DNA from 2 places in the Arthrobacter sp. GW460-12-1-14-TSB2 genome. Region 1 is predicted to be linked to the other one. Evidence: riboswitches for the same ligand, from Rfam matches in the RefSeq annotation. Region 1 holds a riboswitch; the other holds the start of a gene.
What was found. Region 1 has a riboswitch for cyclic di-AMP ahead of AC07YR_RS08420 (aggregation-promoting factor C-terminal-like domain-containing protein). Riboswitches for the same ligand answer to the same signal wherever they lie in the genome.

Region 1 (3,397 bases):
TACGAGCACCACACCGGAAACGTCCTCGCCAGCCTGGTCCGTATCGGCGAATGAAAGGAGGTTCCGGCCGGTCGACTTGAATTCGACGCTGTCGGGATCCGTGGCGGTGGGCACGAATTGGATGTGGGACGCGCCCGTGATGACATAACTAACCGTCTCACCGGCATCGTTAGTCAGGGTCACGTTGAGGTTCGGGGCTACGGAAATGACTCTGTCCCCCGGGATAACGATGTCCTTGACCCGCCCGGTCACGGTGGCTTCGATGTCGAAGCCACCTGCGGCTTGGCCGCAGTGAAAGATGTACTCAGTTTGAAGCGGTGGATGCGGCGGGCCGGAAGGCGCAGCCGCGGCCGGAGCGGCGGCTGCGAAAATTGAGGCCAGGACGGCCGTCGGAACTAACCATTTTTTCATTGTTGTGCTCCCTGCATCTTGACGACGGCCCTGGGGCCGGCAGCCGCTTGGAAGACGATTGAAAGCGGCGGCGACCCAGAGTCACTCCACAACCTTGTGAAAACCTTGTGGCTCCAGGAATGAGGGTAGGGACACGGGCGAACCAGCGGGAGAAATGTGCTGTCAGACAGCCGGAGGCCCCGAACCACGTGGATTCGGGGCCTCCGGCTCATGCAGACCAAGCCTGGCGAAGATGCGCCGGCTTAGTACCAGTTGTTGGCGTAGTGGAAGTTCAGGGCGCCGCAGGGGGAGCCGTACCGTTCCTTGACGTAGTTCAGGCCCCAATTGATCTGGGTGCGGAAGTTGGTCAGGTAGTCGGACCCGGCGCTGGCCATCTTCTCGGCCGGCAGGGACTGGACAATGCCGTAGGCGCCACTGCTGGCATTCGTGGCAGTGGTCTTCCAATCCGATTCCTTGGTCCACAGCGTGGTCAGGCACTGCATCTGGTCAGCCGCCCAGCCGTAAGTACCGAGCTGCGATGCGGCATACGCCTGGGCAGCTGCGGGATCGTCGACGGCTACAGGCGGTGCCGGGGCAGGAGCCGGTGCGGGGGCCGCAGCCGGTGCAGGTGCAGGCGCGGGTGCCGGTGCTTCCGGTGCGGACTTCTCCTCGGATGCCGGTTGCGCGTCGGACGACTGCGCTGTCAGGCTGACAGAGGCCGGGGCGGGCATGGCGGAGACCAGGATCTTTTCGAACGCGAGCTTCGACTCGGCGTTTGCGGTAGCGGCGCTGGCTTCGCCCGTTGCAGATGTTGCCGGGGCTGCAGGTTCTGAGGCCTGGCCGGCGGCGCCGACGCCGATCAGGACGGCGCAGGCCGTGGCTACTACTGCGGCCCGCCGGCCTGAGCCCTGCAATCCGGCAGCAATCCGGGACATTGGCGACGCGGTGGTGGCTGGTTCGGCGCGGTGGCGTGAGCGTTCGGCAGGCGCCTTGGACTCGTCGGAAGCGCGCTCCGGACGTACTTCTAGCGTGGATTTAGTCATGGTTGCCTCTCGATGCCGGCGGAGTTAGCTGTCGGGTTCGGATGAGGTCATCCGGCCGCACGGAACTTCACGTGTCGGCTTCACCCCGAGGGCGGCTATGCAAAATGCCCGGAGACCTGGGTCCCCCGCCTCTGCCTAATCATGAGGAAATCCGGGTAGCGGCAGAGTTTGGCGTCCATCCGGATATGCGGCTATAACGGTTGCCGCACTCTAAAAACGCTACAGGAGTCTCGCGCTTAAGTCACATTTAGGTAACGAGGGTCACGACGACGGCGCGTTGACTTGCGCCGGAACGGCTGGCTTGCCAGTGATGCGCCGGAGCTAAGCTGCCGGTGGTTCGCACGGTAGGCGGAGGGCGAACTCGGTGCGTCCCGGGCGGGAATTCACTTCGACGGTTCCGCCGTGCGCTTCCACAATGGACTGCACAATCGAAAGGCCCAGGCCGCTGGTCCCTTCGGACGCAGAGGCGCCGGTGGCTTCCGCGCCCGAAGCGGAGCGGGCCGGACTCGTGCGGGCGGCGTCCGCCCGGGCAAAGCGGGCAAAGACCCGGCCGACGAACTCCGGCGGAATCCCTGCACCGTTGTCGGTTACGGTCACCACGGCACTGCCGTCGGCCGACCGCATCACGCCGGTGACCACGGTGGTTCCGGGGTCCGTATGCTTGCGGGCATTGGAAAGCAGGTTAGCCAGCACCTGGTGCAGCTGCTTGGCGTCGCCGCGGACCACAACGGGCTCGTCGGGCAATTCGAGCTGCCAGATACGGTCCGGCGCCATGACCTTCTCGTCGCTGACGGTTTCCACCACCAGCTGGGTCAGGTCCACGTCGCTGATCTTGAGCGGCTGGCCTTCATCCAACCGGGCCAGCAGCAGGAGATCCTCCACCAGGGTGGTCATCCGTTCCGACTGGCTCTGTACCCTGGCGAGGGATTTCTTGCCGTCCGGCGTAAAGTGCTCGGTCATCCGCATCAGTTCTGTGTAGCCGCGGATGGCGGTGAGCGGCGTGCGCAGCTCGTGCGAGGCGTCGGCAACGAACTGGCGCACCTTCGTTTCGCTCTGCTGCCGGGCCTCGAGTGCCTGGGACACGTTGTCCAGCATGAGGTTGAGTGCGTAGCCCACGCTGCCCACTTCAGTTCCAGGATGCGCGTTCGACGACGGCACCCGGACTGCGAGGGCCACCTCACCGGCGTCGAGAGGCAGTTGGGAAACCTGCGTCGCAACTTCGGACAGCTGCTCGAGGGGTTTCATGGTGCGGCGGATCAGCACAGTTCCGGCAAGGCCGATCAGGGCGAGCCCGCCCATCGACACGATCACCATGGTCCACACCAAGGAGCTGAGGGTGTTCTGTTTTTCATCGAGGGGGAGTCCGGTGATGATCACGTCCCCGTATGGAGCCTCCACTGCCACCAGCCGGTAGGAGCCGGTGGACAGCGTCCGGTCAACCGGCGTTGCGTCGTGTTGGAGCGCCAGGAGGATCTGGTCATCCTCGGGGGACAGGGAAGACGGCGTGGCATCGCTCGCGAGGAACCCGGCGCTGCTGACAGTGCCATTGTCGATGCGGGCGATCAAGGTCCCCACACCTTGGCCCCTGCCCTCCAGCGGATCAGGCCTGCCGGCGGGGTTGCCGAGCCGTGGCCGTCCGGCCTCGTTCGAGAGCCTTGAGGCCTGGCTCAGGCGATCATCGAGCTGCTTGGTCAGGAAGGAATCCATGGACGCGTAACTGAACAGGCCAATTGCGCCGCAGATGGCCACGAGCAATGCCATGGCCACCAGAACCAGCCGCGTGCGGAGGTGCCAGGTGGAAGGATCGAGCAAGCGGCGGCGGTCCTTGCGGATCTTGCCGGAAAGCGTGGGCACCTCAATCCGCCGGTTTAATGACGTAGCCTGCGCCGCGCACCGTGTGGATCATGGGCGGGTGCGTGGCATCCACCTTCTTGCGCAGGTAGGAAATGTAGAGCTCCACGATG
Region 2 (3,397 bases), on a different contig from region 1:
GGGGATGACAGTGGTTTGATGGCCGTCGTCGAATCGCACCACATACGGCGGCGCTCCATCAGCGCCGTGAACCTCAACGATCTGGCCGTGCCGCTCCGACGATCCGACCGTCTTGCCCCGGATAGTGATCCGGTCTCCCTGGGTTGCCTTCATGGCAATCACCTCCAAGAACCAGAGTACGAGTCTCGGGGCGGGGATAACAGGGCCGTTGCGCACTGGAAGTTCGAGGGTGTACGGCCGGGATACGACTGAACTGACCTTGACACGGGACCCAGGGGGAACGGCTATGGCGGAGGAAAAACCCAACAACTGGTGGGCTACGCTGCCCGGCCTGCTGACCGCTGCAGCAGCTGTGATCACCGCTGTGACGGGGCTGCTGCTCGGCATGGGGCAACTGGGGATGTTCGACGCCGGCCGTCCCGCCGCTTCGACGGCGAGCGCCTCCGGTACGGGTTCCCCGGCCGCTTCCACCGGCGCCGCACAGCCGGGCGCTGGTGCGTCGACGTCCGCCCCCGGGTCCGGCACAGGTAACCGCGCGGAGTGGAAGGTAGCCCTGCCAGCCGAACGCACGTACCGGGCCGCCGACGTCGAATATGAAATTCTCAACGCCACTGCGCGCCCCGATGTGTCCGGCAAAATCGCACTGACCCTCACGCTCAGGTGCACCAACCACGGCCGGTATGACCTGAACTTCTGGGACTCAACGTTCAGGCTGAACGTCGGTGGCGTCAGTTACTCCCCCGATCCCGGCCTGAACGAGTTGGTCGCGGGCGATTCGAGCAAGTCGGGTGGCGTCCGCTTCACCCTTCCGGCGGACACCCGCGACGCGCTGCTGCGCATCAAATTCGCGGAAGGCGAGATCACGGCCCAGCTCACCATCTCGCCGCCCTGAGGTACCCGTGTGCGCCGTTGTGCCACGAATACGCGGAAGGCCGGCGACCTGCTGCCCCCAAGGCAGCTGATCGCCGGCCGTTACGCCCGCTTGAAGAAGGGCGGGGAGGCTAGGCTCCGGCGCGGACGAAGGTCACGCCGCCGGTGGCCGTCAGCCAGGACAGCGGGTGCGTGACGGTGGCGTTTACGCCGTTCATTCCGCCGCTGATCACCTGGCCGTCGCCGATGTAGATGCCGACGTGGCCGGACTGCACCACCATGTCGCCGGGCTGGGGCTCCCCCACTACGGAGCCATAGTTCATAAACTGCATGGGTCCCAGGTCCCCGACCGGAATGCCGGCTGAGCCAAGGGCCTTTTCCACCATGGCGGTGCAGTCCTGGGTGATGCCCAGCTGCGCGTAGGCGGCAGAAACCATGGCGGCGTTGACACCGCCGGCAACAGGCGCCGGGGCGGGAGCGGGCACCGCAGCCTGGACCTGCACGGAAACAGCAGGAGCGGCAGGCGCCGGAGCCGCCGCGGCGGCTGCCGCCACTGCCGGGACGGGCTCTTCGACCGATACCTCCACGGGGGCGGGGGTGGTGCTGACGTCCGGACGTTCGTAGCTGATCCTGACATGGGAATCAGCGCTGAGCGGGGCACCCACTTGGGCATTGATGTCGGGGGCGGACGCCGGAGCTGAGTCACGTTCCGCCGGGGCTTCAGCGGCCTGGGCCGCCATGCCGCTGGACAGGACCAGGCCCGAGGCAGCGGCTATGACCGCAGCCTGCCGGCCGGCCCTGCTCCGGCCCCCGGCCGATGTGGACCTGGAGCGCCCCGCGGGCGCGGTTGACCGATGATGAGCGGGCAGTTTGCGTGAAAGCATGAATTAACCTCTCCCGATGCCTGCGAGGTTAGCTGTCGGATTCGGATGGGAGACACCCGGCCGCAGCGCCCTTCCGCGTTGCGGATGGCGTGCGGCTTCACCCCGAAGACCAGCACGAACTCTGCCGGTCAATAGTGGTTTCCCCGTCCCTGCCGGATGGTTTCGATCGGATCCCGGACCGCGGCAGGGTTAGGCAATCCGCCCGGGAGTGCCGGTATCTGAGACAACGGGCACCGTTCCACCGTACGCGGGCCACCGTTGGGATGTCACATCAAGGTAACGGGGCCGTCGGGCCCTCCCCCGGCACCGCTGTGGCCCGGCTCGCGCTGCTACAAGCAGGTAGCGGCACGCTACATATACTTGGATCTGCGGTTTGTCAAATTCGAGTGTTTTCCATTGACGCCGCGAGGCGTAGTCTACGTGCATGTTCTTGCGGGGGGACTCACACGCCTGGAGGAATCATGCGTTGGTCAAATCGTTCTGTCCACAACCAGCCACGTCATGTCGCGGAACTCCCAGAGCCTACGGCCGGGGGTATGCACGGCCGGCGTTGGGTCGCCATCCTGGGAGCGCTGTTGCTGGCTGTCAGCACGGTGGCGGGTGTCGCCGGCACATCGAAGGCCGCGGGGCCGACCATCGTCAGCCTGACGTTCGACGACGGCCTCGGCAGCCAGCTGGCCGCCGCGCAGGAGCTCAAAGCCCACGGTCTGGTGGGAACCTTCTTCATCACCACGTCCTTTGTGGACCAGTCCGGGTTCCTGACCCGGGCGAACCTGCAGACTCTGGCCGCCGGCGGCAACGAGATCGCCGGCCACAGCGTAACCCATCCAGACATGACAACGCTCAGCGCAGCAGCCGCGAGCGCGGAGGCCTGCAACAGCAAGTCGACCCTCGAAGGCTGGGGCTTCACCGTCCGCAACTTCGCCTACCCCTTCGCTGCGGTGAATGCCACGGCCCAGTCCGCAGTCAGCGGCTGCGGGTACGCCAGTTCCCGGGGCCTCGGCGACATCCGATCTCCTGCCAGCTGCGCCGACTGCCCTGTGGCCGAAACGCTACCGCCGCAGGAACCCATGGTCACCAGGGCACCGGACCAGGTGGCCGCCACGTGGAGCCTGGCGGACCTGCAGGCCACCGTCACCAACGCGGAGACAACCGGCGGCTGGCTGCAGCTGACCTTCCACGAGATCGCCAACGGAACGGACCCGTCCCTGTCGATCAGCCCCGCACTGTTCAAGGAATTCGTCACATGGCTGGCCGCACGGACAGCAAACGGTACGACGTCGGTCCGCACAGTCGCACAGGCATTGGGCCAGTCCCCGGTATCGCCTTCTCCCTCACCGTCGCCTTCTCCCTCACCCTCCCCCTCCCCGTCTCCCTCGCCCTCTCCGTCCCCTTCGCCGTCGCCCTCTCCCAGCGGACCTGTGGTGGGCGGCGCCATCGGAGCAGCCTGGCTTGCCCAAGGCTCAGGCGGCGGGCTTCTCGGTTCCCCGCTTACGAATGAAATCGCGGGGCTCAAGAATGGCGGCGCCTACCAGGTCTTCCAAGGCGGCCAGATCCACTGGTCACCCGCAACCGGAGCCCACAGCACCAGAGGTGCCATTGGTGCAGCCTGGGCCGCGCAGTCCTGGGAAAACGGAAAACTT

Region 2: it holds a riboswitch for cyclic di-AMP, as region 1 does, so the genes downstream of both, AC07YR_RS02205 (NlpC/P60 family protein) here and AC07YR_RS08420 (aggregation-promoting factor C-terminal-like domain-containing protein) in region 1, are expected to answer to the same signal.

What each region holds. Positions count from the first base shown of each region.
Region 1 covers NZ_JBWKYC010000004.1:236,512-239,908, forward strand. The annotation lists gene AC07YR_RS08415 (hypothetical protein) at 1-411, opposite strand, end outside; gene AC07YR_RS08420 (aggregation-promoting factor C-terminal-like domain-containing protein) at 654-1,433, opposite strand; cyclic di-AMP (ydaO/yuaA leader) riboswitch at 1,433-1,607, opposite strand; gene AC07YR_RS08425 (HAMP domain-containing sensor histidine kinase) at 1,755-3,287, opposite strand; gene AC07YR_RS08430 (response regulator transcription factor) at 3,289-3,397, opposite strand, start outside.
Region 2 covers NZ_JBWKYC010000001.1:463,274-466,670, forward strand. The annotation lists gene AC07YR_RS02195 (DUF1918 domain-containing protein) at 1-153, opposite strand, end outside; gene AC07YR_RS02200 (hypothetical protein) at 287-892, shown strand; gene AC07YR_RS02205 (NlpC/P60 family protein) at 1,002-1,754, opposite strand; cyclic di-AMP (ydaO/yuaA leader) riboswitch at 1,758-1,950, opposite strand; gene AC07YR_RS02210 (polysaccharide deacetylase family protein) at 2,291-3,397, shown strand, end outside.